2 regions of the Arthrobacter sp. D1-29 genome follow, and region 1 is predicted to be linked to the other one. Evidence: riboswitches for the same ligand, from Rfam matches in the RefSeq annotation. Region 1 holds a riboswitch; the other holds the start of a gene.

Region 1 (8,413 bases):
GGGTGTGGGATAGACATTGGCGGCTGCCATTTCAATGGTTGCCGCCGCTTCTGCTTCCAGTATCAGTCGTATCTCAACCGGATCCGACCCCACAAGGGGGAAACGTGCTACCAGTGCCGAGCCCACCCGGAAAATGGCGTTGACGGTTCCCGGCCCGTCGACTGGCTTTACGGGGAGTTGGGACCACTCCGAAAACTGTTCCTGGAGCAGCCGCCTGGCTAGCGAAACGTCCACGTGGTGCTGCCCGGTATGCATCCCCATTGAGCAAGCCTGTCTGCCTGCCGAGACGAATGCAAACAAATGTCACCGCTCCGTGAGGGGAATACCCGGGCATTTGACCTCAGCTGGACTTGAGGTTGTTTGATGGCGCTATGGAAATCAGAGAAGTAGTGCTGCCAGCACGAGACACGGATGCCATCCAGCTCTTCTACGGACATAAGCTGGGGCTAAATGTAGTGAGTGAATCGGCCCGAGTGGCAGTAACGCTTGGAAGCACGCGATTGGTGTTCGAGCAGAGGGAGTACGAAGGCGCCCACCACTTGGCCTTCACGATCCCGACGGGCATGTTCGCGCAAGCCAAGGAATGGATCGCCGCACGGACGACTTTGCTTGGACGTGACGGGGTAGACGAGTTCGAGGGGCCCTCCAGCTGGAACTCCTGTTCGGTGTATTTCGATGGGCCTGATGGCCAGGTACTCGAGCTGATCGAGCGACGCGGGCTGCGGCAGCCGACTACGGATCATTTCGGTCCGAACGGATTTCTCTCGGTGAGCGAAGTGGGTGTGGCGGTGCCCCAGGTCCTCGCGGCGGTCGAGCTATTACACGCGAGTGGGATCGAGCCCTACGGTAGCCCGCCAAGCGAGGGGTTCGCGGCGGTCGGTGACATCAACGGCATGCTGATTCTCGTGTCCGCGGGTCGTGGCTGGATGCCCACAGCGGATCGATACGCCCAGCAAACGCCGGTTATCGTCCGCGCGGACGGGATCCCGGCAACGGAACTCACGCCGCAGCAGGTGGTCCATCCGGCATGAGTATCGCCGGAATCCTCCTTTGGTGCTGTTTGCTCGATTACACTCCGGTACCACCGGTGACCAACAGCGTGCCGCCAGCCTCGACGTAGCTCTTCAGGCTGGCGATTTCCGCATCCGACAGCGCGGCCGGTCGCGGCGCCACCACCACCGGGTAGGGTGCGAGCCGCTCCGCGGACAAACGCGGTGTGATGCCTTCCAGCGTTCCCAACGGTTTCCCCCGCGCCGCCATGGACGGGCAGGAGACATTGGGAGCCCCAGTAGACTCCCGTGCATGGGGGAAAACAAAACATCCGGGGAACACAACCTGGCCAGGCCCAGCCGACTCTCTTCCGCCGTCGTGCCTTTGGCGGGCGTCGTCGCGGTGGTGGTGGGTTTTTTGGTGGCATGGAGCAACAGGAATACCAGCATTGGCTGGTTCGCCTACGCGCCGCTGAGCAACCAGGAGTTCACCGGCAACGGCACGGCCTTTGTCAGTCAAGGGACGCAGATCGGCTTGGGAATCGCGGTCGCTGGCCTGCTCGTCCTGGCCTTTTGGGCTGGCCTCAGAATCGGCAGGAGATCCGGCTCGTAAGCTGAGCTGTCCCAGAGTGGAAGGTCCAGGAGCCGTTCACCTGCAACTGGATCCGGGTTAGCCTGTTCGTAGGCGCGTTCAGCCTTCTGCTGGCGCTGCGATGGGTTTCTGATTTGTAGTGGCCAGGGGGCACATAGTGGGGGAATCTTTTCCGGTGGTTCCGGGGCCGGTCCAACGACAAATGGTGGGGCCGCAGCCAGTGGCGGAACCGTCTGCGATTCCCGGTTCGGATGGCCCCCTGCCGGTTATGACGGTGCTGGTGGTGGATGACGACCCAGGCTCCCTGTTGGTTGCCAAAGCCGCCGTGGAAAAGTCCGGCCATCACTGCATCGTTGCCTCCGATGGGGATATGGCGTGGCAGCTGTATCAGGACCACCATCCCGAGGTGGTGGTTACGGACCTCATGATGCCCGGGCTCAACGGGTTTGACCTGTGCCGGACCATCCGCGCCTCAGAGTCCGGGTCCTATGCCTACCTGGTCCTGCTGACTTCGCACGGGGCACGGGAGGACGTCCTGGAAGGGATGAAGGCCGGGGCCGATGATTATGTGACCAAACCGCTGGACCCCTTCATCCTGCACACCCGGCTGCTGGCTGCCAGGCGGGTCACCACCCTTCATGGCGCCCTGGCCGAAGCTCTGACTGAGACCAGGGGCAGCAATGAGCGGCTGGCCGAGTTCACGGGCAGGGTCAGCCACGATCTCCGCAATCCCTTGACGTCAATCCTCGGTTACGTGGAGCTCGGTTCCATGGAAACGGATACCGACTCAGCCGCCGAGTACCTCGAGGTGGTCGGCCACAGTGCGCGGAGGATGCTCTCCATGGTGGAGGAACTGCTCACCTTCGCATCCATTGGTGGCTCGTTGGTCAGGTCCCGGCTATCACTGGCAGACCTCGTGAAGGATGTCGCCGACGACCTGAACCTTGGGTTGAGGGAAGCCGGGGCGGTGGTGGAGTGCGAGGACTTTTACTTCGACGCTGACGGGAGCCAGATGCGGGTGGCGCTGCAGAACCTGATCCAGAATGCCGTGGCCTACCGGCGGACGGGGGTTCCCCCGGTCATACGGATCCATGGTGACAACTTCGGGGCCGGCGTCGTCATCCAGGTGGCGGATAACGGCAAGGGAATCAGCGTGGGGGACCGACGCCGGGTGCTTGAGCCGCTGGTCCGGCTGCACCGGGAGGGGGACCCGCCAGGGTCCGGGCTGGGTCTTGCTACGTGCGCCCGGATCGCGGCCGCCCACGGCGGCCGCCTGGACATCTCCGCGAGCCAGAGCGGCGGGACGGCTGTCAGTCTCTACTTGGGACCAGCAGCACCTGGTAGCTAGTCCTTATCGTCGATGGCCTCCTGGAAAACGCCTGGCTCGGGAATTTCAGCCGGGCGTTTGGCGTGAACCTGATCAAGAAATCGGCATTTTAGTTTTATGTAGATCTGCTTGACCAAAAAGATAAAAAAACCCGCGTGCGGTCACGATGAAGAAAGTGGACATAACTCTATTTGTCAAACTTTTGGTTACTGCTCGTGCCGCTCCAGGGCGACGCTGACCGGGTTTTTTGGGAACTGGCATAAAAAATAAAAGTGGGTATGGTATCGGGTAAGGCAACGCATAGAAAGGCGTGATTCCGATGTCAGGAAAATCCCCCAAAAGCAGCGCAGCCAAGAAGGTTGGCAAATCGATTCTCGAAAAGCGGGCCGACAAAAAGGCAAAAAGCGAAAACAGCGAGATTAATTCTATAAAGCCGCGCAAGAACCAGCGCTAATCAGGCCCGCGGGCAGCCGACCCCGGGACTCCTAGCCCGGCGGCTGCCCGCGCCATCACGGAATTCAGCTCCAAGGACACCACCATGATTACTTCCTGCAAGGCCTTAGTTGTCCCGGCCAGACTGTCCCATCCTGTGCACATCAAGCCCGTTGAGCTGGATCTGCCGGCACTGCAGCGCGTGGCCGCGGGAGAAATTGGGTTCATCGTTGGCGAGACGTGGCATGTGTACCTCGACAACAACGGAAGCCGAACCGCCCAGAATATGCGGGCAGAGGTCCTTATTCGCGAAGCGGGCGTCGATCTGGAGGACACCGTCCACGGGACGGCGATCTTCCTTGGCCACCGAAACGGGGGCGAAGATACTGACGCTCCCCACCAGCTCATCCGGCTCGCCGAAGAACTCTTCGACGTGCCGCTGGCCGCGTAGAACTGTGGACAAGAGTGCGGCGCTTAGAACCGATGGATGACGCAGGGCAACGTTACGGAGGCGGGGCCACCCGCCGTCGTACATTTCTGACCTAAATTACTGACTCAGGCTTTTGCATCCCGATCCACAACGGGATAGCCTGTGAGCCGTGTCACCCACCAGTGGCACACGCTGATGATCTGCGGCGGGAGAGTCCTGCCGGTACGTTCTGCAGGCGCCGTAGGAGCAAATCCTCTCCGGGAATCTCTCAGGCACACGTACCGCCGCGGCAAGGCAACTCTGGAAAGCAGTCCGGGCAACCGGGCTCACCGACGGTGCAAGTGGCGCCCTGCCAACAGCAGGACAAAACGGAAACTCTCAGGTCCAATACAGAGTGGAGAGGAACCCGAATCAACGTGGCGTTTTGGCGCCGCCTGAATAATGGAGTTCCTCGTATGCCGGTTCATTTCTTCCCAGTCACCTTCGCGGTCCGGCACACCGCTGTCCGCCGCCAGTCCTTCGTCGGCAGGCCGCCGACTCGGGCCCCCTGGTTGTGACAGGACCCATGATGCTCCCCACCAGAATTGAAATCGTCCCGTCCGCGGGAATTGTTGAGCGGGTCAACGCCTTGGTACCGCTGACCACAACGCTCACGGTGACATGCCTTCCGCACCACGGCATCGAGCGGACCATGCGGACCGCCGTGGAGCTGAGCGTCCTCGGATACACGGTGATTCCGCACCTAGCGGCGCGGAGCCTGCGCGACCGTGCCGATCTCACCCGCATCATTCGTGAGTGCGATGCCGCCGGCATCTGCGAGGTGTTCGTGATGGGTGGAGACCGGAAGCAGCCGGCGGGGGTCTATGGAACGGCTCTTCCGGTGCTGGAGGACATCGCGCAATATTCCGGCGGGATGCTGCGGGCAGGCGTCGCAGGATATCCGGAAGGGCACCCGTTGATAGGTCCTAAGGATGTGCTCGATTCCCTCCTGGCCAAGCAGAGCCTGGCCTCGCACGTGGTTACGCAGATGTGCTTTTCCGCGGAGAAGATTCACGATTTCGCGGCCGTCCTGCGGCGCGAAGGCGTGGAGCTCCCCATCTGGGCGGGGGTGGCGGGGTCCGTGCCGCGGACAAGGCTGATCTCCCTGGGGACACAGATCGGCGTCGGAAGTTCGCTCAAATTCCTGAGCCGCAAAGGCCCGCTAGCCCGCAAGCTCCTGAGCGGCGACCGCTATTCACCACAAAACCTGATGTCTGGGCTGGAAAGCCCGGCCGGCGCGATCGCCGGCATCCACCTCTACAGCTTCAACAGCCTCGACTCGATTCCCAGCCAATCCCTGCCCGGGCTGGGCCAGGCATCAGCACCCACTGCACTCCAGACAGCATTGGCTCGGGGAAGAGCACGTGACGATCGAGAGTAACGGGTAAGGGTGAAGGCCCGTTCGCGGCCAGGCTGAAGCGGAAAGGCTGAAGCGGCCAGGCCGAAGCGGAAAAGGACGTCCCACGGACCATGACAGAACGTAGGCCGACGACGGCGGGAAGTCCCGCCGTCGGGGCCGTTCGCCAGGCGTTTTCAAAGGTTCTTGACCACTCAATCCCCAGCCGCCACCATAAGATATGAGCGACTCTGGAGCTGATACCGCTGGTGTCCCGTTCGACAGTGATGACGACGACCTGGTAGACGTTGCCGGCCCTGAGACTGTCGAAAGCATTGCCGAGGATGTCCGTGACGATATCCGGCTGGGCCACATCCAGGATGACGTAAGCCATGTCCTTGAGGAACGCTTCCGCAAGGCAGGCATCAACCTGCGCCCCGAAGAGATAGACGACCTCGCCGAAGAAATCGAAAGGGACGTGTCCATCTAGAACGTCATCAAGTCATCCCGGGCGGTGCGGGCCCGAAACGGCGGAGAACAACCTGGATTACTGCGCTGGCCGTGTTGGGCGCATGGCTTTCGAGTCATACCAGTGGTTCAGGTGGCCCGCACGCCCGAGGACATGAGGCGATGGTCGGCGAGTTCCAGTTGCCGGCTTAGTTCGTCTGGCGGAGCGTATTCAGGCAGCCAGCACAGGTGATCATCCGGCTCTGGTGCAGGCCAAAGACGCCATTCAGGAAAAGGGTCGACCGGTAGAGCCTGGTCCAGGTCCAGGTCCAGGTCCAGGTCCAGGTCCAGGTCCCGGTCCAGGTCCTGGTCCCGGTCAAAGTCCAGATCCGGGTCCAGATCAGGATGGGGATCATTTTCCGGCCGCATCCCCAAGATCGCGCTGCAGCCTCATCTCAGGATCCCGCTGCATGGCTGAGTCCACGTCTAAGTCCACGTCGGAGTGGAGGGAAGTCCGGCCGGGTTCACTGGGCCAGTGGGGTGGTTCCCAGTCGGGTTGTTCGCTGCGGTAATGGCGTCCTGTTGGGGAGGTCCAGCCGGGTGGTTTGTTTTTGGTGGCGCTGGTTGGGGTCCAGGCCGTGGTGTGTCTGAGTCTGTGGTGTTTTGGGCAGGGCTGTCCCAGGTTGGCTATGCCGGTGGTGCCGCCTCGGGCCCAGGCGAGGAGGTGGTCTGCTTCGTTGTCCAGGGAGTGGTTGTTGCAGCCGGGGAAGGGGCATTTGCCGTCCCGGAGCCGGAGCCATTGACGCATCGCTTTGGTGATGCGGTAGCTGGTCCGGCCGATTTCCAGAGGTGCGCCGTCGCGGGGGTCTGTCAGGACCCGCATGAAGGAGGTGGCGCCGTCGCTGACGAGGCGGCGGGCCATGGACGGTGGAATAGGCCCGTAACCGTCCAGGGTGGCTGGTTCGTCGGTGGCGCCCAGGAGGGCCATGACCGGCACGGTGATGAGGACCTGCGCCGTTGGCGACGGCACAGCACCGGCGATGCCGGTCTCGAGCCTGGTGCCGTTGCCCGTTCCGGTGCCGCCGATGCTGCTATTAGTGCTGGTGGCGCCCATCGTGCGGTCGTCAATGCCGCCGGCAATTCGTCTGCGATCGGTTCCTCCACCAGCCATAGGCGCGGTGAGGCTGCCGCTGGTGTTGTTGGTGAGCAGCCAGGTGGCGGCCACGTCGGCGCGGAGTTGGGTGAGGGTCCTGTTCTCGTGCGGGCCCTGCAGGGCGCGGGCGGCGGTGGTGGTCCGGTCCCAGATCCCGGAGGCTTGGTCGGCCGGGAGGTACGCGGCGAGCCAGGCCATGCCGTCGCGGTCCGGCTGGTACTCCAGCCGCCGGTCCTGGACTCCCTTGGCGTGGCGCTTCTCGATGGAGACGGGGTGGTGGCGTTCGCGCCAGGTACGGGCCTTGGCGCGGAAGCGGGACGGGACGAGTTCACCGGCCGCGACTCCGCGGGCAGGATTGGGTGCTCCGGGGTCCAGGAAATGTGCCTCCAACGCCGCCGCCCCGTCCGGGTCCAGGTTGTTGGTTTCGTCAACCATAATCCGGGCGTGCTGCCAGGAAATGCTGCCTTCCTGCAGCGCGGACAAGGTCTGCGGCAGGATGCTGGTCAGGGCCTGGGATTCAGAGATCAGCGCACCCGCGGTGCGTTCGCTGACTGTGAGGGCGCACGCGACCTCCGCGATCACCGACATTTCCTGCGCCGTGGCGTCCTGCGCGGTCACCGCCGGGGTGGCGATGGCCTCTTCCAGCTCGGCGATTCCGGCGGCCAGATGTACCTTCAGCGCCGCATGTTTTGCCTCAGCGCGGCCAACCTCGGCCAGCGCATTCAGGTAAGCGTCCAGCCGTCGGCGCAACGGATCAGAATCCTGCATCGGATCGGCGTCCAGCACCGAAACAGGATCGGCGTCCACCTCACCAGCGGCGCCAGGGCCAGCCGTGCTGTCATCCAAATGGGGCCGGATGATTCGGCCAAGGGCGGCCGTGGAGGCTACAACAGCAGCCAGGGCATCCTCGATCCCAGGACCGGTGGCAGCCTCCAAGCCCGCCCCGCTCCCCGCTGTCCAAGCCCCCGTGCTGTCCATAAGAAAAGCATCCCAGCAGGGTCTGACAATAACGCTGCCCTCGAAGTCGCGGGCCAAACTGACTTCTCCTCAAAGCAACGCCCAACAGGCGAAAGGAACGCCAAGACGCGAAAGGAACGCCGAGGAATGACGTATGCCGGTCCACGGGAAAGTCAGCCCATGGGCAGGGAACTCAGCAGTCGGCGTCGCCCGCTTTTGGCCTCTCCGGTACCCTGTTGAAATGGTGGGTGGAAATGCCGACATGGGTGCCGAAGGCATCCTGCTCGCAGGGGCGGGCCGCGCCATTTTGCTGCAGCTCGCCAACCCTGCCGTGGGCCACGGCGTCGCTGATCACAGCAACTTCGTTGACCGTCCGCTGGACAGGTTCCTGGCCACCGTAACCTACGTGTATGCCGTGACGTACGGCGACGAGGAGCAGGTGAAGGCGGTGCGCCGGAAGGTCAATCATGCCCATGCCCGGGTTCGCCGCAAACCTGACGGCAGCTCCGCAGGCTACAACGCGTTCGATCCGCAATCCCAGCTGTGGGTGGTGGCAACCCTCTACGACACAGCAGTCACTGTTTACGAACGAATTTACGGCCCGCTGGAAGACGAGATGGCGGAGAGCGTCTACCGCGAGTACGCCAAACTGGGGACAGCCCTTCAGCTGCCGCCGGAGCTCTGGCCGGCGGACCGTGCAGCCTTCCGCAC
Region 2 (8,413 bases), 1.7 Mb from region 1:
GGTCCCGTGAGCAGATCCTCGGCAGCGTCTGAGGGCCTGGGCCGTACCACTCCCGGCCGGGAAGTGTCATTGACCGGCAGGGTGTCTGCCGGGTAGCGCGAGAGCGTCAGCTCAGGCAGGAACACCACTGTGGCTCCGAGCCTGGCGGCCCGTCCGATGCCTTCGTCGAGTTCGGCGCGCAGGACAGCGTCGTCTGCGTTCCAGCGGTGCTGTACCACTCCCACCCGGAGGGCGGGGCGATCGGACGGCGCTGTCCGTGCAGGGGAGGCTGGTGCATCAAGGCAGGAAATTTCAATCATGTGGCTACTCCAGTGAGACGATCGTCACTAAATGAATGACGTTCATTTAGTATGGAGGGTCGGCGGCTTTCGCGCAAGACCCGAAATGAATCACGTTCTTTTATGTCGCTGGGAGGCAAATTAGTAAGCTCACTGAGAAATTCCGTCCAGCCCTCCCGTTTGGCGCGCAGGGGGCTGATAGCGTCGGGACCACTGGACCAATCGAGGAGGATATATGAAGGCTTCACCGACCCTGACCAATAACCTGCAGGCCGTACTCGCTGACCTGATTGAGCTGCACATCCAGGGCAAACAGGCCCACTGGAACATTGTGGGAACCAACTTCCGGGACCTCCATCTGCAGCTGGACGAAATCGTCGAAGCTGGCCGCCAGTTTGCGGACGACCTGGCCGAGCGCATGCGCGCACTGCACGCCCTCCCGGACGGCCGCAGCTCCACTGTGGCCGCGTCCACCAACCTTCCGGCGTTCCCCGAAGGGCTGATCAACACCAAGGATGCGATCGAGCGGACCGTGGCCGCCCTTGAGGCTGCTGTGGGCACTATGCGAAAGGTTCATGACGAAGTGGATGAGGAAGATCCCACTACTGCCGATCTCCTCCATGAGTTCATTGCCAGGCTTGAGCAGTTCACCTGGATGGTTAACGCGGAAACCATGAAGGCCACGGCCAGCGTCACGGCCCCGGACGCCCCATAGGAGGCTTGTGCGCCTGGGTAAAGCGCCCGGCGCCGGAATGATTCCGGCGCCGGGCGCTTTCTTATGCGGGGGTTGACTTCCTGCCTTCGTTCCTCGTGAACCCGGCGTTCGAGGAGGAGGCTCCTAGCGCGCCGTCGGAACTTTTCGGAGCACGACGGCGGCAAGGACCGCCGCTGCTGCCATCAGTACCAGCGCGATGGCTGCCGTGATGTGGACGCCGGAATCGAAAGCCGCCCTGGACGCTTCCCGTACGGCTGTGGCAAGCGGTCCCGGGAGGCTGCCGGCCAGTTCCATGGCACCGGCCAAGGTTTCCCCGGCCCTGTCCGTGGCTGTGTGGGATGCGGCTTCGCTCAGTCCTGCCGGAAGCCTGAGGTTCTGCTGGTAGGACGCCGTCAGAATTGAGCCCAGGATTGCTGTTCCCAGCACTGACCCCACCTCATAGCCTGTTTCGGAGATGGCGGCGGCGGCCCCGGATTTTTCGGCCGGCGCGGAACCCAGGATGAGGTCGTTGGAGATGGTTTCGGCGGTCCCAACGCCCAATGCCAGGATGAACAGCGCGCCCAGCAGGAGGGCCGGTCCGGCACTATGATCGCCGACGGTGACCACAAGGTAGCCGCCGGCACTCAGGGAGAGGCCGCCCGCAACCACGAAGCCCGGCCGTATCCGGCGGACCAGCGGTACTGCCACCAGCCCGGCCGTCACGGTGGCGAGCAGCGCCGGAATCATGGCAATGCCCGCGGCAGACGGTGACATCCCTTCCAAAAGCTGGAGATGCTGGGCCAGGAACAGGATAAAGCCGTTGAAGGAAAACAGTGCCAGCACGTTCGCGGAGATGGCCGTGCTGAAGACCCTGTTGCTGAATAGGGACATGTCCAGCAGCGGGTTGGCCAGCCATTGCTGGCGGCGGACAAAAACGAATCCCATGGCCACACCGAAGGTGACGGCGGCCAGTGGCATGATGCCGAAGCCCTCGGTGGCCACCTCCTTGATGCCATAGACCACAGGGACCATGACCAGCAGGGACAGCAGCATGCTGGGGACGTCCACCCGGCCGGGCCGGGGATCCCGTGATTCGGGGATGAAGGCGGGGCCGAACGCCAGCAGCGGAAGCATGATGGGCACGGCAACCAGGAGCACCGCGCCCCACCAGAACTGTTCCACCAGCCAGCCGCCAAAGATGGGTCCCAGGGCTGCGCCACCGGAGAATCCTGCTGCCCAGATGGCGATCGCCAGCCGGCGGCGGTTGGGATCCGGAAAGATGTTGCGGATCAGCGACAAGGTGGACGGCATCAGCATGGCACCAAAGAATCCCAGCGCTGCCCGGCCGGCAATAAGCCACTCGGCGCTGGGGGCGAAGGCTGTTGCGGCTGACACCAAGGCGAACCCGATACTGCCGACCAGCAGCAGCCGGCGGCGTCCGACCCTGTCACCCAGGCTTCCCATGGCCACCAGCAGGCCGGCGAGCACCAGCGGATAGGCGTCAACGATCCACAGGAGCTGGACCCCCGTGGTTTCCAGGCTGCGCGCAATCGCCGGGAGGGCGAACGTAAGGGCCGTGTTGTCCACCGCGACCAGCAGCACGGGGAACATCAGCAGGCCCAGGGCAAGCCAGTCGCGCCATGGTGCTTTCGGTCCCGGCCGGCGGGGCGTACGGGAGGTCGCGGGGAGCTGGTTTGCCAACGATTCGGGGGCGTTCCGAAGGGAAGTTGCGGACGAGGTCATGGAATAACTGTACCGTCCAGACGGTACAGTTATCAATTTCGGCGGTGCCAGCGTGCATGATTGAAGCCATGGCCAGAAAACCCGTAGCCCGCGAGGCTGTTCTCGATGCTTTTGAATCCCTGCTGATTGAGGTGGGCGAGCGGGCCGCCACCCTTGATGCGGTAGCTAAGCGCGCGGGAGTCTCCAAGGGCGGGTTGCTGTATCACTTTCCGAACAAGGAAGCCCTGATTGAGGTGCTGCTGGACAGGCTGGATGAGCTGGCAGCCGCCGACGCCGACGCCATGGCCACCGCGGAGGAGGGAGCGGCCGCGTACTTCATCAGGTCTTCCGTCTGGGCAGATACACCCCTGGACCGTGCCATTGTTGCTGCCACCAGGCTCGCCGAGGTGGCCCATGAGGAAACTCGTGAGCGCTTCGCGGCAATCCAGCAGCGCTGGCTCCGGGAGATTGCTGCCGACGTTGGCACGGCCATGGCCAAACCGGTGCTGTATATGGGTGACGGCCTGTACTTCAACGCCATGCTTTCCGTGGGGCCGGTTCCTACCCAAGAGACGGCGGCCGACGTCGCCGGCCTGCTGGCAGCGCTGGACCGGCTCCGCAGTTGAGCCCGTATCGTCCATGTCCGCGGCATTTGCCCGAACGCGCACCGCATAGGACAATTGGACCGTGTGTGGGCCCGGTAACGGCCACCATGAACAACAAAATTCAACTGAATAGCCTTTGATCTGCGGCGGGAGAGTCCTGCAGTAGGTACAGCAGGCGCCGTAGGAGCAAATCCTCCCCAGGAATCTCACAGGCCCATGTACCGCCGCGGCGAGGCAACTCTGGAAAGTAGCAGGCAGTCCGCTTGGCGTGTCCCGGAACCATCCGGAATACCAGGACAGCTGTGCTCACCGACGGTGCAAGCGGGTCCTGCGGAAGCAGGCCAGGCGGAAACTCTCAGGTCCAATACAGAGCGGGGAGGAACCCAATCGATGTGGCGTACCCTCGCCGCCTTAGTACATGGAGTTCCTCGTGACTGTTTCTCCGGCCTCCGCCACTCCGGCCCCCACTGCCCAGGCCCCGGCTACCACCGCCCCCGCCCCGACCTTCCCGGCCGCTGCATCCTTTGTTGACCGGCACATCGGCTCACGCCGCCAGGACGACGTCGACGCCATGCTCAAGGCTGTTGGCTATGACTCCGTGGATGCACTCGTGGACACCGCAGTCCCCAAGGACATCCGCCAGGACTCTCCACTGGAGCTCACCCAGGCCCTGAGCGAGGTGGAAGCCCTCGCCGAATTGCGGAGGCTCGCGGCCAAGAACAAGACCGCCGTGCAGATGATCGGCCAGGGGTATTACGACACCGTGACGCCGCCGGTGATCCGCCGCAACATCCTCGAAGGCCCGGCCTGGTACACCGCGTACACGCCATACCAGCCGGAAATTTCCCAGGGCCGGCTCGAGGCGCTGCTGAACTTCCAGACCATGGTGCAGGACCTCGTGGGCCTGCCCATCGCCAACGCGTCCCTGCTGGATGAAGCCACCGCCGTGGCCGAAGCGGTGCTGATGATGCGCCGGGCAAACAAAAATAAGGACGCCCGTGATGGGAAAACCGTCCTGGATGCCGACTGCCTTCCACAGACCATCGCCATTGTGAAAGGCCGGGCCGAGGCGCTGGGATTCGAGGTCCAGGTGGCTGACCTCTCCAAGGGACTTCCCGACGGCGTGATCAACGGCGTGGTGCTCCAGCAGCCCGGCGTCTCCGGCCGGGTTTTCGACCACACCTCCGTCATTGCCGACGCCAAGGAACGCGGCGCGCTGGTAACAGTGGCTGCCGACCTCCTGGCCCTGACACTCATCACCCCTCCCGGTGAGCAGGGGGCCGACATCGCCGTCGGCTCCGCGCAGCGGTTCGGCGTCCCCCTCTTCTACGGCGGACCGCACGCCGCCTACATGGCCGTGCAGAAGGGCCTTGAGCGTTCCATGCCCGGCCGCCTGGTGGGCGTCTCGAAGGACAACGCCGGCGTCCCCGCGTACCGCCTTGCCCTTCAGACCCGCGAGCAGCACATCCGCCGCGAGAAGGCCACCTCCAACATCTGCACAGCCCAGGCGCTGCTGGCCATCGTGGCCTCCATGTACGCCGTTTACCATGGACCGGAAGGGCTCAAGGCGATCGCCCAGGCCGCGCACGCCCACGCCAGGACCCTTGCAGGATCGCTGAACGCAGCCGGGCTTGACGTCCTCCACACAAGCTTCTTCGACACCGTCACGGTTTCCGTGCCCGGCAAGGCAGCTGGAATTGTTGCCGCGGCAGAAGCCAAGGGCATCAACCTTCGCGGCATCGATGCCGACAGAGTGGGCTTCTCCACGGATGAAACCACGACGCCGGAAATCGTCGCCCAGGTGCTGGAGGCTTTCGGTGTTTTGGCCACCGCCGGCGGCAACGCAGCCTTCGCGCTGGACCCCGCCGTCGAACGTTCTTCCGGGTACCTGCAGCACCCGGTGTTCAGCACCCACCGCTCCGAGACGCAGCTGCTTCGCTACATCCGCAAGCTGTCCGACCGGGACCTGGCGCTGGACCGCACCATGATCCCGCTGGGTTCCTGCACCATGAAGCTGAACGCAACGGCCGAGATGGAGGCCATTTCCTGGCCGGAGTTCGCCTCCATCCACCCCTTCGCCCCCGACTCCCAGACCGAGGGCTGGCGCGAACTGATCGCGGACCTGGAAGCCCAGCTGACCGAGATCACCGGCTACGACCAGGTGTCCATCCAGCCGAATGCCGGTTCCCAGGGTGAGCTGGCCGGCCTCCTGGCCATACGCGGCTACCACCTGTCCCGGGGCGATGACCAGCGCAATGTGTGCCTGATTCCCGCGTCGGCGCACGGCACCAACGCAGCCTCAGCCGTTCTGGCGGGTATGAAGGTGGTAGTGGTGGCCACCGCAGCGGACGGCACCATCGACCACACCGATCTTTACGCGAAGATCGACGCCAACAAGGATGCGCTGTCCTGCATCATGATCACCTACCCGTCCACGCACGGTGTGTACGACGCCGACGTCCGCGAGGTGTGCGACGCTGTTCACGCTGCCGGCGGCCAGGTGTACATCGACGGTGCCAACCTGAACGCGCTGGTCGGACTGGCCCAGCCGGGCAAGTTCGGCGGCGACGTTTCGCACCTGAACCTGCACAAGACCTTCTGCATCCCGCATGGCGGCGGCGGACCCGGCGTGGGCCCGGTCGCAGCGAAGGCGCACCTGGCGCCCTTCATGCCGGGCAACGCGGCAACCTGGACCGAAGGCAACGACGTCCCCATTTCGGCGTCCAAGTACGGCTCCGCCGGCGTCCTTCCCATCTCCTGGGCGTACGTCAAGCTGATGGGTGGCCAGGGCCTGACCGAGGCCACGAAGTCGGCGCTCCTTGCTGCCAACTACATCGCTGCCCGCCTCAACGACTTCTTCCCCGTGCTCTACACAGGAGAAGGCGGTCTGGTGGCGCACGAATGCATCCTTGACCTGCGCGACCTGACTGCAAGGACGGGCGTGACAGCGGAGGACGTGGCCAAGCGCCTCATCGACTACGGCTTCCACGCCCCCACCCTGGCATTCCCCGTCGCCGGCACACTCATGGTGGAGCCCACGGAGTCCGAGGACCTCGGCGAGATGGACCGGTTCATCGACGCGATGATCTCGATCCGCGCGGAAATCGACCAGGTGGCCAACGGCGACTTCACCGTCGCGGACAGCCCGCTGCGCAATGCCCCGCACACCGCCGCCGCTGCCATCAGCAGCGACTGGGACCGTGCCTACCCGCGCGAACAGGCAGTCTTCCCGGTCCACACCCTCAAGCAGGACAAGTACTTCCCGCCCGTTGGCCGCATCGACGGCGCCGCCGGGGACCGGAACCTGATCTGCTCCTGCCCGCCGCTTTCCGAGTTTGAAAACTAAGGATTCTTTCGTGACTGAGAACTACACAGCGCTCTACGAAGAGCACAAGAAACTCGGCGCCTCCTTCACCGACTTCGGTGGCTGGCAGATGCCGCTCAAGTACAGCTCGGAGCTGGCGGAGCACCACGCGGTCCGCAAGGCAGCAGGGATCTTTGACCTGTCCCACATGGGCGAAGTCTGGGTCACCGGCCCCGACGCCGCCGCGTTCCTGGACTACGCGCTGGTGGGCAAGATCTCCGCAATGGCCGTGGGTAAAGCCAAGTATTCGCTGATCTGCAATGAAGCCGGCGGCATCATCGATGACCTCATCATCTACCGCCGCCCTGTCGCTGAAGACGGCACCGACGTATTCCTGGTTGTTCCCAACGCCGGCAACGCCAAAACGGTGGCGACAGAACTTGCTGACCGCACAGCGAACTTCAATGTTGTGGTGGAGGACGCCTCCGCGGACACCTCCCTGATCGCCGTCCAGGGCCCCAAAGCGGAGGAGCTCCTGCTCCGCCTCGTCCCCGCCGCCCAGCACAGCCTGGTCACCGGGCTCAAGTACTACGCCGCCGTCGAAGTTCCCTTCCTCGTGGCCGGAGCCGGCCAGGACCTCCTGCTGGCCCGCACCGGCTACACCGGTGAGGACGGATTCGAGATCTTCATCAATAACGACGACGCCGCCGCACTCTGGCAGGCCATCGTCGCCATTGCGGACGAAGGGGAACTGGTACCCGCCGGCCTTGCCTCCCGCGATTCCCTCCGCCTCGAAGCGGGCATGCCCCTCTACGGCAATGAACTGTCCCTCGACGGCGACCCCTTCGCCGCCGGGCTGGGACAGGTGGTCGCGCTCTCCAAGGAAGGCGACTTTGTGGGCAAGGCCGCCCTCGCAGCCATGAAGGAAGCCGGCGCCGGCAGCACCACCGGCCGCCGGCTGGTTGGACTCAAGGGCCTGGGACGCCGCGCCGGCCGGGGACACTACCCGGTCCTCAAAGACGGCGCCGTGGTGGGCGAAGTGACCTCCGGCCAGCCGTCACCCAGCCTTGGCTACCCCGTGGCCATGGCCTACGTGGACATCGAGCACAGCGAAATCGGCACCACCTTGGACATCGACCTCCGCGGCAAGGCAGAGCCGTTCGAAGTCGTGGGACTGCCGTTCTACAAGCGCCAAAAGTAGCTTTTCGGGTCCGGGCTCGGTCCGGCAGACCGGGGCTTTTCACGCGTGCTGCTCCTTCGTCGCTCTGACGCACGCTTTCGAAAAGTCCGGCTCTGCCGGCCCCCCGACACTCTCTCACTTTTCACACACTAATTAAGGAAAAACACATGGCAAAAGTTGCCGCTGAGCTGCAGTACTCCGACGAGCACGAGTGGGTGGCCCGTGAGGGTGGCAACCTTGTGGCGATCGGGATTTCCGCCGTCGCCACTGATGCCCTCGGTGACATCGTGTACGTGGACCTGCCGGAGGTCGGCTCGGCCGTGACGGCGGGGGAAACATGCGGTGAAGTTGAGTCCACCAAGTCCGTCTCGGACCTGTATGCCCCGGTGACCGGGGAAGTTACGGAAATCAATCCCGCCGTCGTCGATGACCCTGCGCTGATCAACAGCGACCCCTACGGCGCCGGCTGGCTCTTCAAAGTCGCCACAGAGTCTGAGGGCCCGCTCCTTTCCGCCCAGGACTACGCTTCCAAAAACGGCGGCGAACTGTGAATCAGTCAGCGGCCGCCGAACCCCTGAACGCCCACCCCGGCGTAGCGAACCTCAGCTGATATCCGGAGTTTTTGTCCAG

The links. A riboswitch is a leader RNA that binds a small molecule or an ion and turns the genes downstream of it on or off. The one in region 1 is predicted to bind glycine.
Region 2: another riboswitch for glycine. It lies ahead of gcvP (aminomethyl-transferring glycine dehydrogenase); the one in region 1 lies ahead of M1E17_RS20195 (methylenetetrahydrofolate reductase).

The regions. Positions count from the first base shown of each region.
Region 1 is NZ_CP096383.1:4,437,999-4,446,411, reverse strand. Features, by position in the region: gene M1E17_RS20230 (aminoglycoside phosphotransferase family protein) at 1-261, opposite strand, end outside; gene M1E17_RS20225 (hypothetical protein) at 501-1,031, shown strand; gene M1E17_RS20220 (beta-galactosidase trimerization domain-containing protein) at 1,069-1,239, opposite strand; gene M1E17_RS20215 (hypothetical protein) at 1,303-1,602, shown strand; gene M1E17_RS20210 (response regulator) at 1,802-2,929, shown strand; gene M1E17_RS20205 (hypothetical protein) at 3,002-3,349, opposite strand; gene M1E17_RS20200 (DUF3846 domain-containing protein) at 3,447-3,791, shown strand; glycine riboswitch at 3,967-4,064, shown strand; glycine riboswitch at 4,066-4,173, shown strand; gene M1E17_RS20195 (methylenetetrahydrofolate reductase) at 4,336-5,190, shown strand; gene M1E17_RS20190 (hypothetical protein) at 5,387-5,635, shown strand; gene M1E17_RS20185 (hypothetical protein) at 5,743-6,021, opposite strand; gene M1E17_RS20180 (DUF222 domain-containing protein) at 6,005-7,723, opposite strand; gene M1E17_RS20175 (oxygenase MpaB family protein) at 7,944-8,413, shown strand, end outside.
Region 2 is NZ_CP096383.1:951,955-960,367, forward strand. Features, by position in the region: gene M1E17_RS04510 (nitrilase-related carbon-nitrogen hydrolase) at 1-299, opposite strand, end outside; gene M1E17_RS04515 (Dps family protein) at 514-993, shown strand; gene M1E17_RS04520 (MFS transporter) at 1,117-2,715, opposite strand; gene M1E17_RS04525 (TetR/AcrR family transcriptional regulator) at 2,784-3,320, shown strand; glycine riboswitch at 3,437-3,533, shown strand; gene gcvP (aminomethyl-transferring glycine dehydrogenase) at 3,718-6,645, shown strand; gene gcvT (glycine cleavage system aminomethyltransferase GcvT) at 6,656-7,804, shown strand; gene gcvH (glycine cleavage system protein GcvH) at 7,951-8,334, shown strand.